Regions from separate parts of the Vreelandella vilamensis genome, predicted to be linked through region 1. Evidence: predicted binding sites of a transcription regulator. Region 1 holds the regulator's gene; each other region holds the start of a gene.
The links. Region 1 encodes sigma-54, which starts transcription at its own class of promoters, with help from an activator protein. Its sites were predicted from a motif close to TGGCACNNNNNTTGCTNT; they were not measured.

Region 1 (5,048 bases):
TGCGAGCGGCTCACCGCACACGATTTTAGATAATCAAGAAGTACGTGAAGTCTATCTCGGCGATGATTTCCGCCTTTGACATCCTCTCCACCCTTCAGTGCTGGCGCGTTTCAGGATGGAGATTCCCAGGTCGTCACCTTCCTGATTTCTGCTTCAAAGACGATTGCCCGAGGGAATGGCTTGGTTATCGCCGCAAAATCCCATGGGGATTTTTACGGTGACGAACCAACGCCTATCCCCCAGGTCTCACATCGTCTCCACAGACGTATACTTCCCGAGTGCCCCTCGGTAGGTCGTGTTGACGATAGGAGTATAGCACTGTGCAAACAGACAGCAAGGGCAACCGATGGATGCTACGCTTGTATCCACTCCCTTCGCGCTTCGCGACTCAGGAAGTGATTTTACGCGCTGTCGGATAATCCCCGCATCAATCAAAATCGTGGCACGTATTTTGCAGGCGGCATGCTTATTGCTAGTTGCACACAGGTTCAACGGGCCTTAGTGTGGAGCCTTTCTCTAGTGTAGTGGTTACCTGCGAATGGTCATGAAAGCGTCCCTTCAACTGCGTGTTGGTACCCAGCTAACGATGACACCTCAACTGCAACAGGCCATCGCCCTATTGCAGCTCTCGACGCTGGAACTTCGCCAGGAAATTCAGCAAGCACTTGATGCCAATCCGATGCTCGAGCAAGAAGAGGAATTCAGCGAGCAAGCCATCATCGAGCAGAAAGAAGCTGGCTGGGAGGACAACATCCCCAGCGAACTCTCCGTGGATAGTGAATGGTCAGATACCTATCAAGACTTCAGTAGCGCATTAAGTGGGGGCAGCAATGCCCACGATTTTGAACGTGACACGCCTAACCAAAGCCTGCAAAGCCACCTGATCTGGCAGCTGGCAATGACGGATTTTAGCTCACGCGAGCAGCTTATCGCGGAAACGTTGATCGACGCCGTGGACAATAATGGCTACCTGCTGCAGCCACTTAACGAACTACGCGATGGATTACGCCACCAGCACGTGGACGGAGTTAACCAGCGTGATATCGAAAGCGTCTTGCTTCGCCTCCAGCAGTTTGAACCTACCGGTGTGTTTGCTCGCGACTTGCGCGAATGTTTGATGTTACAGCTTGCCACCGTACCCGACGATACCCCCCTTTTAATCCCGGCTCGCAGGCTAGTGCGGCAGTTTTTAGAAGCGCTCGGCCGTGACGATCGACGCCTGTTAAAACGCCGCCTAAGCCTCGATGACGAGCAGCTCGATGACGTGATACAGCTCATCAGAAGTCTTGACCCACGTCCGGGCAGCACCTTTGGCAACGCCGAAAGCGGTTATGTAATACCCGATCTGGTCATTCACCATGATGAACAAGGCTGGCATTTAACCCTCAACCCTGACGCCATGCCCCGGCTGCGCATTCAGCCCGACTACGCTAGCTTGATCAAGCGTGCCGACAAAAGCCAAGACAACCAATTTCTCAAAGAACATTTGCAAGAAGCCCGCTGGCTAATCAAAAGCCTAACAAGCCGTAATGATACTTTGCTGCGCGTAGGACGCGAGATCATTGCGCGCCAGATTGACTTTCTTGAGTACGGCGAGGAAGCCATGAAACCGCTGATCTTGGCCGATATTGCAGAAGCTGTTGAGATGCACGAATCCACGATTTCACGCGTCACAACGCAAAAATACGTGCATACGCCGCGCGGTGTGTTTGAACTAAAGTACTTCTTCTCTAGCCAAGTCAGCGGCGGTCAAGAGGGTGAAGGCCACTCCAGCACAGCAATTCGCGCACGAATCAAAAAGCTAATACAGGAAGAACCGGCGAAAAAACCCCTATCGGACAGTCGACTCGTCACGCTTTTGAGTCATGAAGATATTAACGTGGCACGTCGCACCGTCGCGAAATACCGCGAAGCCATGGGCATTCCCTCTTCGAGTGAACGACGCCGATTACGCTAGTTAATCGGAATCTGCCGTAAAGGGCTTTGCTTAATAGAAAAAAGGGTTACAATCGAAAGACAGTCCGATAGATAAGGAGTACGTCAATGCAAGTCAATATCACCGGTCATCATGTAGAACTGACTGACGCCTTGCGTGACTATGTCAACGAAAAGCTGGCTCGTGTTGAGCGCCACTATGACAATATCACAACCGTTCAGGTGACGTTGTCGGTAGAAAAAGAGCGCCAGCAAGCCGCATGCACGCTTCATGCAGCCGGTGCAGATTTGCACGCTGAAGCAACCGATATCGACATGTATGCTGCTATCGATGCTTTGGCGGATAAAATTGATCGCCAACTCGTCAAACACAAAGAAAAAGCACAGGCACGCGCCCAAGGCGCTGGTGCACGGTAAGCTAATGACATTGGAAACGATACTCCCCCCGGAGCGCGTGCTTTACGATGTCCCTGGGGGCAGCAAAAAAAGGGTGCTGGAGTTCTTCAGCACCTTTATCGCCCAAAACACGCCCAGCCTTGATAGCCAAGAAGTGTTCAGCCGCCTAATAAGCCGTGAGCGGCTTGGCAGCACGGGCATCGGTAATGGGGTAGCCATTCCTCACGCGCGCAGTCCTCACTGCACGGCACCTATTGCGAGCTTTTTGAAGTTGACCGAAGCGGTTGATTTTGATGCCATTGATGGTGACCCGGTGGACCTTGTGTTTATTCTGCTTGTACCTGAAGAGGCGGATGACACGCACCTTGCGCTACTCGGTCAAGTCGCCACGATCATGAACGACGTCGATACCCGCACCCAACTTCGCAAAGCAGGCAGCCAACGAGAACTTCTCGACTTAATTAGCGAAAAAATACGCGCTCATTCAACGTAAGCGAGCATTTTTGCTGTGTACCTCAGCAAAAAAATGTTCTGACCCTATCTTGTTCTGCCCCCATAAAGGGACACTCTATGCAACTGGTCGTTATCAGTGGTCGCTCAGGCTCAGGTAAATCGATTGCCCTTCAGGCTCTGGAAGATCTTGGCTACTATGCGATAGATAATCTACCGGCCGTTTTGCTCGGCTCTCTGGTGGATGAAATCCGCGATCAGGGTGAACAAGCTCGTATAGCTGTCAGCATTGATGTTCGCAACTTGCCTGGCGCACTTGAGCAGCTCCCACGTTTACTCGCTGAGTTAGAGCAGCGCGGCATCCACTTTCAGGTGGTCTTTCTTACCACCGATGCCAGGATTCTCCTTGAGCGCTATTCCGCCACCCGCCGACGCCATCCGCTAACGCGCAACAGCGAGCTAACGCTTGAAGAAGCGATCGTAAAAGAAGAAGAGGCGTTAAGCGAAGTACGCGACTTAGCCGATCTCACCATAGATACATCGCGCCTCTCGGCTCACGATTTACGCCAGCGAATCACCGACCAAGTGGCCCATCACCAGCCTGACCAACTTACCATTACGTTTGAATCGTTTGGGTATAAACGCGGCGTTCCGCTTGATGCAGATCTCGTGTTTGATGTGCGCTGTCTGCCTAATCCCTATTGGGACCCCGCATTGCGCCAATCAAACGGACGCGATGACGATATTCAAGCCTTTTTAAGCACCTACCCTATCGTAGAGGCCATGTGCCAAGATATCCATGATTGGATAATTCGTTGGCTACCTGCTTACCAAAGTAGCCAACGCAGCTATATGACAATTGCGATCGGCTGCACGGGTGGTCAGCACCGTTCTGTCTACTTGGCCGAGCAGCTTGCCCAGCGCATAATCGCCACTACCGGCGAAGCCCATCTGCGACACCGCGAACTAGGCCTACAATATATCATCAATGAAAGCGGCGTTACGTAACGTCGAAATGCCGAAAAATGATGGTATGAATAATCAAGGCTTGCAACGTAATTCAGGCCTTGTACCCAAAACGACACCGCTTGGAAGAAGGAACCAGGGTGCCAAAGAAAACGCTAACACTTAATAATAAGCGCGGTTTACATGCACGCGCCGCCACCAAATTGGTTAATTGCGGTCAGCAATTTAGTGCCCGCGTTACTGTGTATAAAGGCACGAAAGAAGCCAATGCCGCCAATATTATGGCTTTGCTGATGCTTGCGGCGCCGTGTGGCACCGAGCTTACCGTTACGGCTGAGGGAGATGACGCCGAACAAGCACTTGATGCCATTGAAGCACTATTCGACGCCCGCTTTGATGAGGATCAGTAACTGCTGCTTAGCTTCCAGCCACTGTCATATCATCGATCAACCAGCTACCGGTATGGATGCTGCCTCGTGTATCAATATCGCTTCCTACTGCCCGTAGATTAGCAAACATGTGTGCTAGGTTTCCCGCAATCGTGAACTCCTCAATAGGGAACTGTACCTCACCATTTTCCACCCAGAAACCTGCTGCACCGCGTGAATAATCGCCTGTCACACCGTTAACGCCTTGTCCCATTAACTCGGTTACCCAAATACCACAGCCCATGTCTTTTAATAAGGTTTCGAACGAGCTTAACGGCGCACTAAGGCGCAAGTTGCGTGCGCCACCGGCATTTCCCGTGGTTTGCATACCTAGGCGACGAGCGCTGTAAGAAGAAAGCATATAACTGGCTAACTTTCCCTGCTCAATAAAGCGATTATTGCGTGTCTGCACTCCTTCGCCGTCAAACGGTGAGCTCGCCATCGCACCCATTTCCATGGGGCGTTCCTCTAAGCTAAACCATTCGGGAAACAGCGGCGTCCCCAGTCGATCACATAAAAAAGAGGCTTGACGGTAAAGGGCTCCACCGGCAATAGCGCTCATTAAATGGCCCACTAATCCACTCGCCATTGAGGGATCAAATAGCACCGGAAAGGTCCCAGTAGCCGGGCGCTTCGCGCCGAGACGCCGCAGTGTCCGCCTTGCGGCTTCGCGCCCCACCTCTGCCGGGTCACGAAGCTCACTGGGATTACGGACCGACGTATAGTCGTAGTCGCGCTGCATGCCATTATCATCTTCGGCAATCAACATGCAGGAAAGTGAGTGTCGACTGCCTTTTTGCGTGCCCAAAAAGCCATGGCTATTGGCATACACACGCACGCCTTCCCCCGTGGATAGCGACGCGCCGTCCGAGT
Region 2 (5,048 bases), on a different contig from region 1:
ACAGCGTTACATAGCCTGCCTGAGCCGGTAACAAGGGCGGTAGTGAGTCTTCACTTGGCATCAAGTCGAGGCTATTCAACAGGCGTTTCAGCGATGTTCCTAAGCGGCTGTCTTCGGCGGCAAGCTCGGCGGTTTCGCGCGTCGCCGCTAGCCACGCGTCCCACTCGGCGATTGTTTCCCTACCCGCCTCACTGCCGCCTTGGCTAAAGACGTGATGCAGCCTCGCCAGCACCGGTAACTCGCAACGGGTTAAGCCGTCTTCCAATACGCCGCTTAGCCATTCGGCGAGGCTTGTTTCGTCGCGCACCCAATCAAGCTCGAAGGCGCTTTCCAGGCCTTGCGAGAAGGCAAAGGCCCCGATCGGGAGCGACGGGCTGACCAGTTGCATCAGCCCCAGCAGTGCCAGCTCATCGTTATGGCTTTCCAGCGCAGGGTGTTCAGTGGGCATGGTAGTGCTCATGGCCGTGTGAATGATCGTGGTCATGGTCATGACCTTGAGAGCTGGAATGGGAATGACCGTGTGCGTGGCCATGCGAGTGCCCGCCGCCGACCTGATTATAGGCGCCCGGCTCCGGGTCAAAGGTGGCGTTGTGGTGCTCAAGCACAGCTCCCAACCGTTCGGCGAGTTCTTCCAGCACATGATCCGGCGGGAAGCGCACCCAGCCACCCTTCTCGTCTTCACCCAAGGCCAGTTGAACGTGGCGATTGCCCAGGTGGTAGGCTAGCCGTGCCAGCGGTAAGCCAGCACTGACTCGCGCGGTCACCACCGGTTCTACGGCGGCACAGACACGCACTATCTCGCCGCTTTCCGCCTTTAAGCCTTCGCCGCTGCGCAATACCGGGCCGCGATCCAGAAACAGCCCCAGTTCGCGGCCGCTATCGCTTTTGGCTTTCAAGCGGCCGCGAATGCGCAGCTCGAAAGGCAACGTCAGCGTATCGCTGGCGCCGCTCTCGTCTATCGGCCCCAGCCGTTCAATGAGTTTCAACATATGGGCTCCTAAAAAAGATGATAACGCTGGGCCAGCGGCAGCTCGGTGGCGGGCTCGCAGGTTAAAATTTCGCCATCGCAGCGTACTTCGTAGGTCTGCGGGTCAACGGTCAGCTCGGGGCAGGCGTCGTTGAGCTTCATATCCTGCTTGCGCACCTGGCGCACGTTTTTGCACGCGGCCAGTTCGCTATGAAGCCCCAGTGTCTCTTTAATGCCAGCGTCTAACGCGGCCTGGCTGACAAAGCTGAGCCGGGTCTGGCTTGCCGCGCGGCCCAGCGCACCGAACATATAGCGGTAATGCACCGGCTGCGGCGTGGGAATCGACGCATTGGGGTCGCCCATGGGCGCGGCCGCGATCATGCCGCCTTTGATAATCATCGCCGGTTTGGTGCCAAAAAACGCCGGTTTCCATAGCACCAGATCAGCCATCTTGCCGACCTCGACCGAGCCGACCTCGTGGGCGATACCGTGGGTAATGGCCTGATTGATGGTGTATTTGGCGATGTAGCGCTTGGCCCGGAAGTTATCGGCGCCCAGGGCCTCGTCTTCAGGCAGCAGGCCGCGCTGCACTTTCATTTTGTGGGCCGTTTGCCAGGTCCGGCAGACGGATTCGCCAACACGCCCCATGGCCTGGGAATCGGAGGCGATCATCGAGATCACGCCCAGGTCGTGGAGAATATCCTCGGCGGCGATGGTTTCCCGGCGAATACGCGAGTCGGCAAACGCCACGTCTTCCGGAATATTGGGGTCCAGGTGGTGGCACACCATCAGCATATCGAGGTGCTCGTCGATGGTGTTGATGGTGTAGGGCCGCGTTGGGTTGGTGGACGACGGCAGCACATACGGCTTCGCGCAGGCGGTGATAATATCCGGCGCGTGACCGCCCCCGGCCCCCTCGGTGTGGTAGGTGTGAATGCAGCGTTCTTTAAAGGCCGCCAAAGTGTCTTCCACAAAGCCCGACTCGTTCAGCGTGTCGGTGTGAATGGCGATCTGCACATCGTATTTCTCCGCCACATTCAGGCAGTTATTAATGGCGGCGGGCGTGGTGCCCCAGTCCTCGTGAAGCTTCAAGCCCATGGCGCCGGCTTCGAGCTGCGCTTCAAGCGCCTCTGGCAAGCTGGCATTCCCCTTGCCCAGAAAGCCGATATTCATCGGCATATCGTCCACCGCCTGGAGCATCTTGCCGATATGCCAAGCACCTGGGGTGCAGGTGGTAGCGTTGGTGCCGGTCGCTGGCCCTGTGCCGCCGCCGAGCATGGTGGTAATGCCGCTCATCAGCGCTTCTTCCACCAGCTGCGGGCAGACGAAGTGAATGTGGGCATCCAAGGCGCCTGCGGTCAGGATCTTGCCCTCGCCGGCGATGATCTCGGTGCCGGGGCCGATGACGATCTCGACATCCGGCTGGGTATCCGGGTTACCGGCTTTGCCAATCGCGGCAATGCGGCCCTGCTGGATCCCCACGTCGGCTTTGACGATGCCCCACCAGTCGAGGATCAGGGCGTTGGTAATCACCGTGTCCATCACGCTGTTGTCGCTACGCTGGCTTTGGCCCATGCCGTCGCGGATCACCTTGCCGCCGCCGAATTTCACTTCATCGCCGTAGTGAGTGGCGTCTTTTTCGACTTCAATCCACAGCTCGGTGTCGCCCAGCCGTACGCGGTCGCCTACCGTGGGGCCGTACATGTCGGCGTAGGCCTGCCGACTGATCTTATTAACCGGTTTCATTGCTTACCTCCATCGAGCGCACCCATCACCTCGCCGCGAAAGCCATAGATATGACGCCGGCCCACAAACGGGATCAGCGTGACCTCGCGGGTTTGGCCGGGCTCAAAGCGAATCGCCGTGCCCGCCGCGACGTCCAGGCGGTAACCACGTGACGTGTCACGGTCAAACACCAGCGCTGGGTTAGCTTCGGCAAAATGATAGTGCGACCCCACCTGAATCGGCCGGTCACCGGTATTGGCCACCTCGACGCTGATACACTCACGCCCCACGCACAGCTCGATATCGCCGTCTTTTAACTGATACTGTCCTGGAATCATTGGGCCGGGAATCATGGCAGCCTCCTGGTTGCTGATAACTAGTTGATCGGGGTGTGGACGGTGACCAGCTTGGTGCCGTCGGGGAAGGTGGCTTCCACCTGTACCTCGTCGACCATCTCGGCCACCCCTTCCATTACGTCATCGCGACCCAGGATCTCGCGGCCGTAGCTCATCAGGTCCGCCACGCTGCGACCGTCGCGGGCACCTTCCATGATTTCGAAGCTGATCAGCGCGACCGCCTCGGGGTAATTGAGCTTCAACCCGCGCGCTTTACGGCGCTCGGCAAGCTGGGCGGCGGAAAACAGCAGCAGCTTGTCTTTGTCTCTCGGGGTCAGTTCCATGGTGTCTCCTTGAAAATCAGGTCAGCCAGATACGCGGCGTATGCGCGGCGCGTTCGATCCAACGGGGGCGCAGCAGATGCCAGGCCTGCTCGCAAATCGCCCAGGCTTCATTGCGTGAGTTGCCCAGGTAGCGCAGTAACAGCACGCCGTGGCGTACGGTGACGGCCCAGCGTGGGGTGTCGGGAAGCGCTTCGCGCAGGGCCTCGAGGGCACCCGCCGCATCGGCTATGCCCACTGCCCAGAGCGTCGCTTGTACCGTCGCACCGCCCTGCCCCCAGCGCCCGGTAAAGCGCGGGTGCAAAGGATCGAGCGGCTGGCGTTCCAGCCACAGCGGCTTGCCGTCGAGCGTCAAGCGGAAGTGCTGCTCGATACGCCCGGAAACATAGGGTAATTCGCTTGCCGGACGGCCCAGCGCCATCACCTCCCAGCCCAGGCAGCGCGCACTGCCGTGCAAATCAATCGAGGTACGCTGCTCGCCGCGCGAGCCGTCAAAGGCAAGGGTCTCCTGGGGCAGCCATTCAAGGGCCCCGCCGTCTTCAACGCTCAGTTGGGTGTGCTGGGTCCAGGCAACGCCCTGGCTGTCGGCTTTATAGAGCTTATTGGCGGCTGGCGTCGTCAATAGCGCGTGGGCGCCGCTTTCCACATGGGCCTGAATGGTCAGCGCATCGCCACTTACCAGCCCACCCGGCGGGTGCAGCAGGTAAACGTGGCAGGCCTCACCGCGGCCTTCCGGGTAAAACGGGCGCTGCACCCGCAGCGGGCCATGGTGGCGCGCGCGCATCATCCGGGTAGCGCCATGGCGCTGAGCGAAGGTGAGAGTAAGCGCCGCCGCCCAGTGCCGTTCACGGTCGAAACGGTGGCCGGACAGGGAAGACGGTAGGGCCGTAACGCACTGATTCATCGCAAGCTCGCAGAAGTGGCCAAAATAGCGTGGCTATCGAAACAAGATGCTTTGTAAGCAGCAAGCGCTGTACCAAAATGGTGAATTTAATATTTTTATCTTTATTTTCAGCCTGTTGAACACTAAAAATAAACAGCAGAAAAAGGCTCAGCGCACCACGTTGGCGCGCCGAGAAAAGGAATGCGCACGGTTTTGGGGCCCTACACCGTCAGGTGCTGTTTGATCAGCTCATCCGAGAGCTCGCCAATGTCGCCTTTGGCAACCGGCCGGCCACGGTCCATGATCACAAATTGGTCAGCGTATTTACGCGCGAACGGCAGCTTCTGCTCGACCAGTAACACGGTGAGGCCGTCTTCCTTGATTAGCCGGCGGATCACCTGGCCGATCTGGGCGACGATATTGGGTTGAATACCCTCCCCCGGCTCGTCGAGAATCAAAAGCTTGGGCTCGATCACCAGCGCGCGGCCGATGGCGAGCTGCTGCTGTTGCCCACCGGATAAGTCACCGCCGCGGCGATGCCTCATCTCTTCGAGCACGGGAAAAAGCTCATAGATGCGTTCGGGGATTTTTTTCACTCCATCACCGCGGGCAGCAAGCCCCGTGCGCAGGTTTTCTTCCACCGTGAGCAGCGGGAAAATCTGCCGCCCCTGGGGCACGTAACCGATCCCCAGTCGCGAGCGCGCCTCGATGGGCTTTTTCGTCAGGGCAATATCGTCTGCATAGCGAATGCTGCCGGATGCCACCGCCACTTCGCCCATGATCGCTTTCATCAGCGT
Region 3 (5,048 bases), on a different contig from region 1:
TGTTCACGCCTTCATCCCAGATCACCGCGAGGCGGTCTTCCACCCCGGCGGTGCCGTTGGGGATCTTGGTGAAGTCATCTTTACCCGCAGCTTTTTGCTCTTCGCAGAAGCAGCAGTGGTCGGTGGCGGTGGTTTGCAAGTTGCCAGATTGCAGGCCGTGCCACAGCGCTTCTTGATGGCCTTTGGGGCGGAAGGGTGGGCTCATCACATGAGCGGCTGCGGTTGCCCAGTCCGGGTGCTGATAAACGCTGTCGTCAATTAATAAGTGACCCGCTAAGCACTCGCCAAACACGGGGTGGCCCTGTTGGCGGGCGTAGGCGATTTCATCCACAGCATCTTTGGTGGAAACGTGTACCAAGTACACCGGTGCGCCGAGTGTGCTGGCAATGCGAATCGCTCGGCTGGCGGCTTCGCCTTCTACCTGGGGCGGACGGGAGAGGGGGTGAGCTTCTGGCCCGGTAATGCCCTGAGCCAGCAGCTTCTGCTGCATGTGATAAACCAGTTCGCCGTTTTCAGCGTGAACCGTGGGCACCGCGCCCAGCTCCAGACAGCGCGAAAAGCTCTCCACCAGGATGTCATCGGTGGCCATAATCGCGCCTTTGTAGGCCATAAAGTGTTTAAAGCTGTTGACGCCATGCTCGCGCACTAGCGTACCCATCTCTTCTTTAACGCTCTCGTCCCACCAGGTAATTGCCACATGGAAAGCGAAATCGGTGGCGGCTTTTTCTGCCCATCCTTGCCATGTTTCAAAGGCTTCTAAGAGTGATTGGCCTGGGCTTGGAATCACAAAATCGATAATGGTGGTGGTGCCACCCGCCATGGCGGCGGCGGTGCCGGTGTAAAAATCCTCACTGGCCACCGCGCCCATAAACGGCATCTGCATGTGAGTATGCGGATCGATACCGCCGGGCATCACCAGCTGGTCGCTGGCATCGACAATCTCGCAATCGGCTGGAACATCTAAATCGGTGCCGATGGCGTGAATTTTACCGTCAACACACAGCACATCGGCGCGGTAGGTATCGGCATGGGTGACGACGGTGCCGCCTTTGATCAATAGGCTCATGGTTTGCTCCTGAGTAGCGTTGACTGAGAGGGCTTATTCGCCGTCGGTGAGACGGGTGTAGGTCTCGGGGCGACGGTCGCGGAAGAACTGCCAGTTGTTGCGTACCTCCCGCACCATGTCTAAGTCGATCTCATGCACCAGCAGCTCGTCTTCAGTTTCGCTTGCCTGAGCTTCGATTTTGCCGCGTGGGTTCACGATGTAACTGGAGCCGTAGAAATCACCGATATTCCACGGTGCTTCGGTTCCCACGCGATTGATTGCGGCGATGAAGCAACCGTTAGCCGCCGCGGAAGCAGGCTGCTCAAGTTCCCATAAATATTGGGAAAGCCCTGCCACTGTCGCGGAAGGGTTGAAAATCACCTCGGCACCGTTGAGCGCCAATGCTCGCCAACCTTCTGGGAAGTGGCGGTCGTAGCAGATATACACACCGATTTTGCCGTAGGCGGTATCAAATACCGGCCAGTTGGATTTGCCCGGTTTAAAGAAGAATTTTTCCCAAAAACCAGCCACTTGAGGGATATGTGTTTTATGGTATTTGCCCAGGTAGCTGCCATCGGCATCAAACACCGCAGCGGTGTTGTAGTAAATGCCGGTTTCGGTCTCTTCATAGATGGGAACGATGATTACCATGCGGTGCTTGGCTGCCAGCTTCTGCATCATCTGGCAGGTCGGGCCTTCCGGTACACTCTCAGCGGCGGCGTACCATTTACCGTCCTGGCTGGGACAAAAGTAGGGTTGATTAAATACTTCCTGAAAGCAAAGCACCTGCACGCCCTGTTCCGCCGCTTTCTCAATCATCGGTAGGTGTGCTTCGTTCATGGCGTCACGAATCGCTACGGGTTCCAAGTCAGTGCTGGTTTTTAGGCCCATTTGAATCAGGCCGATTTTCATCTTTTGCATACAATTTTTCCTCTTATCTTAACGAGACATCAATTTTTAATTGGGTTTGAGCGCCACCTATAAAGCTGACAGATAAGACAGCTTTTATTAAAAATAGCGCTTAACGTTTGAGCTTAGCAAGAGGATAAAGATTATTTTTTGATTGCTTTGCAATGCATTGAATTATAAGAACTTTTATTTCGGTGCCGTTGTTTTTCACTATTTTGGTGACGGCTTGTTTCATTTTGGTGCTTTTATTTTATTCATTTAAATCAATAAGTTAATTAATTAAAAAAGAGGTTTCATTGATTAAAAATGCTTAAAATTGGTGCAAATATTTTTTAATTGAAATTTATTTTGTCGCACTTATCTTTTTTCAGAATTCGATGAGCAGCTATAAAGCCAACTGGAAAATTCCTGTCCTTGAAGACAGCTTTTTTATCAATAAGTTAAGTGTTGATGCCGTAACTTTAGGCATGCTTATTGCTTAGCAATTTCAGTAACCGTGAGATTTTCTGATAAACGCATTGCTGAGGAGGCAAGCATGACCAAAACAACGTCTCAAATGGTAGATCGAGAAGGGCTAGTAGAGCTGGAGGTGGGCGACGATGTTCGCAACAGTGCACGTTTTAATCAGGACATTGCGCCGACCCAAGCGCGCGAACGCACCTGGAGCAAATGGAATATCGCTGCGCTTTGGGTGGGCATGGCAATTTGCGTGCCGACTTATACGTTGGGAGGTGTATTAACCGCTTATTTTGGCCTAAGTGTAGGGGAGGCGCTGTTCGCCATTTTCTTGGCCAACGTCATTGTGCTATTGCCACTGACATTAAATGCTTTTCCTGGCACGAAGTTTGGTATTCCTTTTCCCGTGGTATTGCGCTCGTCGTTTGGTATTTTGGGTTCCAACGTACCGTGTTTGGTGCGCGCGCTGGTAGGCTGCGGATGGTTTGGTATTCAAACCATGTTTGGCGGTCTGGCTATTCATTTGCTGCTTTCAGAACTTATACCGGCGTGGGCCGCACTGGGTGGTGTGGGCGAAGTAATTGGCTTCTTTGTCTTCGGCGCGATGAATCTTTATGTGGTGATTCGTGGTGCAGAGTCGATCAAGTGGTTAGAAACCTTGGCCGCGCCGCTGTTATTGGCGGTGGGTATTGGCTTGATGGTGTGGGCATGGCCCCACACCTCAATGACAGAGCTTCTGGCACAGCCACCATCGCGTCCTGAAGGTGCCTCTGTGTATGGTTATTTTTTTGCTGGTCTCACCGCAATGGTCGGCTTCTGGGCCACTTTGTCGCTTAATATTCCAGATTTTAGCCGCTTTGCCAAAAGCCAGAAGGACCAAATTGTAGGTCAAGTAATTGGTTTGCCGCTGACGATGTTTTTCTTTGCGTCGCTGGGAGTGGTGATGACTGCAGCATCCGAGACCCTCGTCGGGCAAACCGTGGCTGACCCGGTTCGGCTTATTGGTTTTATCGACAATCCATTTTGGGTCGTGCTGGCGATGCTACTGATTATTATCGCCACGATCTCGACCAATACCGCATCGAATATTGTATCGCCGACCAACGACTTTCAGAACATTGCGCCTAAGATAATTAATCAAACTCGCGGCGTACTAATGACCGGAGCCGTAGGGGTGTTGTTAATGGGCTATGACCTACTTCAAAAAGCAGGCTTGATCCCTCCGGGGGTATCGCTTGAACAGATGTATTCCAATTGGCTGCTCGGCTATTCAAGCTTACTCGGCCCAATTGCAGGCATTATGGCGGTAGATTACTTTTTGATAAAAAAGCAGCGTTTGAATCTCTCTAGCCTGTATTTGGATAATCAAGATTATTCCGCTGTGAATAATGCAGGGTTTATTGCCTTTGTTGTACCAGTAGCGCTCACATTACTATCACTCGTAACGGGCACCATGAATTGGTTTTACGATTACGGCTGGTTTACGGGCTCTGCGTTAGGTGCCATCGTGTATTACGTGGCGAGTCAGGTTTTGGCAACTTCGCCTGTGGTAGGGCCAGTAGCAGCGAAAGCGGCTGATGAACAACTACTCTAATCTAAACCGTTGACTGTAACGCCCGGCCTTGCGCCGGGCGTTTCATGACTGCACGAACTTATGCCGTGGCAGCAATGAAGTGTAAAAATGCATCCACTACACGATTGGGACGACGATCATGGCGAGTAATGAGCATAAAAGGAATACGGTAATGATAGTTGTTAACATGTAAAGCTCGCATCTTACCTGCTGCAACCCACTGGGCGGCAACATGTTCGGGCAAAAATCCTATAAAACGCCCGGTAAGAATTAAAAAAGCTATGCCTTCACGGTCTGAAGCAGAAGCCCGTAAATTTAAGTCGGCGTATACTTCACGCACGTTATTCGGCAGGGGGTAGCGAGGTTTAATAGCGGGATAACTTGCAATCTCTGACGCCGTTAAACGCTCATCACTAATAGGGAAAAGAGGATGTCCTGCAGCACAGTATAAGTAGGAAGGCTCATCGTACAAAAGACGTGTTGCCAAGCTAGTTGGCAGGTTAACAGAGGGCACGACGCCAACGTGTAAATGGCCATCCATTACCCCACGTATTACAGCATCCGATGGCTCCATATGAATATTAACGATCACCTCGTGATGAGGCGCTGTTAATTCAGCCAATGCATCAGTGACGTGCATAGCCGGTAAAGAAACTAAATTATCGGTAATACCAATGTTAAGTTCGCCTTTAATAGTGTGATGCAAGGCGTTAACGTCGCTCTTAAACGTCTCCAGCGCCGTAAGTAACGTAAGGCCCGCCTGATAAATTTCTTTACCCTCTTCGGTTAAGCTAAACCCGCCTCTTCCCCGCTGGCAGAGTGAAAAGCCTAATCGTTCCTCAAGGTCCTTCATGTATTGACTAATAGCAGAGCGGCTGATGCCGAGAGTGGTCTCAGCTGCTGTGAAACCGCCACACTCCACTACCGTTTGGAAAATTCGTATCAAACGTATGTCGTAGTCGCTCACCTGGCCAAGTGAAGGCAAGAAAACTCCCTAATTTTTACCTTAATTAAAAGAAATAATACTGTAGCGGTCTTTTGTGGTTTTTCCCACTCTTACTGGTG

Region 2: a site for sigma-54 is predicted at 4,330-4,347, ahead of QC823_RS14040 (urease accessory protein UreD). Genes of this name have one in related genera too.
Region 3: a site for sigma-54 is predicted at 2,418-2,435, ahead of QC823_RS14440 (NCS1 family nucleobase:cation symporter-1). Genes of this name have one in related genera too.

The regions. Positions count from the first base shown of each region.
Region 1 covers NZ_JARWAN010000004.1:90,264-95,311, forward strand. Annotated here, with positions in the region: gene lptB (LPS export ABC transporter ATP-binding protein) at 1-79, shown strand, start outside; gene QC823_RS03740 (RNA polymerase factor sigma-54) at 539-1,957, shown strand; gene hpf (ribosome hibernation-promoting factor, HPF/YfiA family) at 2,044-2,352, shown strand; gene QC823_RS03750 (PTS sugar transporter subunit IIA) at 2,357-2,824, shown strand; gene rapZ (RNase adapter RapZ) at 2,902-3,789, shown strand; gene QC823_RS03760 (HPr family phosphocarrier protein) at 3,888-4,157, shown strand; gene pmbA (metalloprotease PmbA) at 4,165-5,048, opposite strand, start outside.
Region 2 covers NZ_JARWAN010000027.1:13,472-18,519, reverse strand. Annotated here, with positions in the region: gene QC823_RS14065 (urease accessory protein UreF) at 1-448, opposite strand, end outside; gene ureE (urease accessory protein UreE) at 438-989, opposite strand; gene ureC (urease subunit alpha) at 998-2,713, opposite strand; gene QC823_RS14050 (urease subunit beta) at 2,710-3,030, opposite strand; gene QC823_RS14045 (urease subunit gamma) at 3,069-3,371, opposite strand; gene QC823_RS14040 (urease accessory protein UreD) at 3,388-4,272, opposite strand; gene urtE (urea ABC transporter ATP-binding subunit UrtE) at 4,473-5,048, opposite strand, start outside.
Region 3 covers NZ_JARWAN010000029.1:17,222-22,269, forward strand. Annotated here, with positions in the region: gene hydA (dihydropyrimidinase) at 1-1,066, opposite strand, end outside; gene QC823_RS14435 (nitrilase-related carbon-nitrogen hydrolase) at 1,100-1,966, opposite strand; gene QC823_RS14440 (NCS1 family nucleobase:cation symporter-1) at 2,490-4,004, shown strand; gene QC823_RS14445 (LysR family transcriptional regulator) at 4,063-4,968, opposite strand.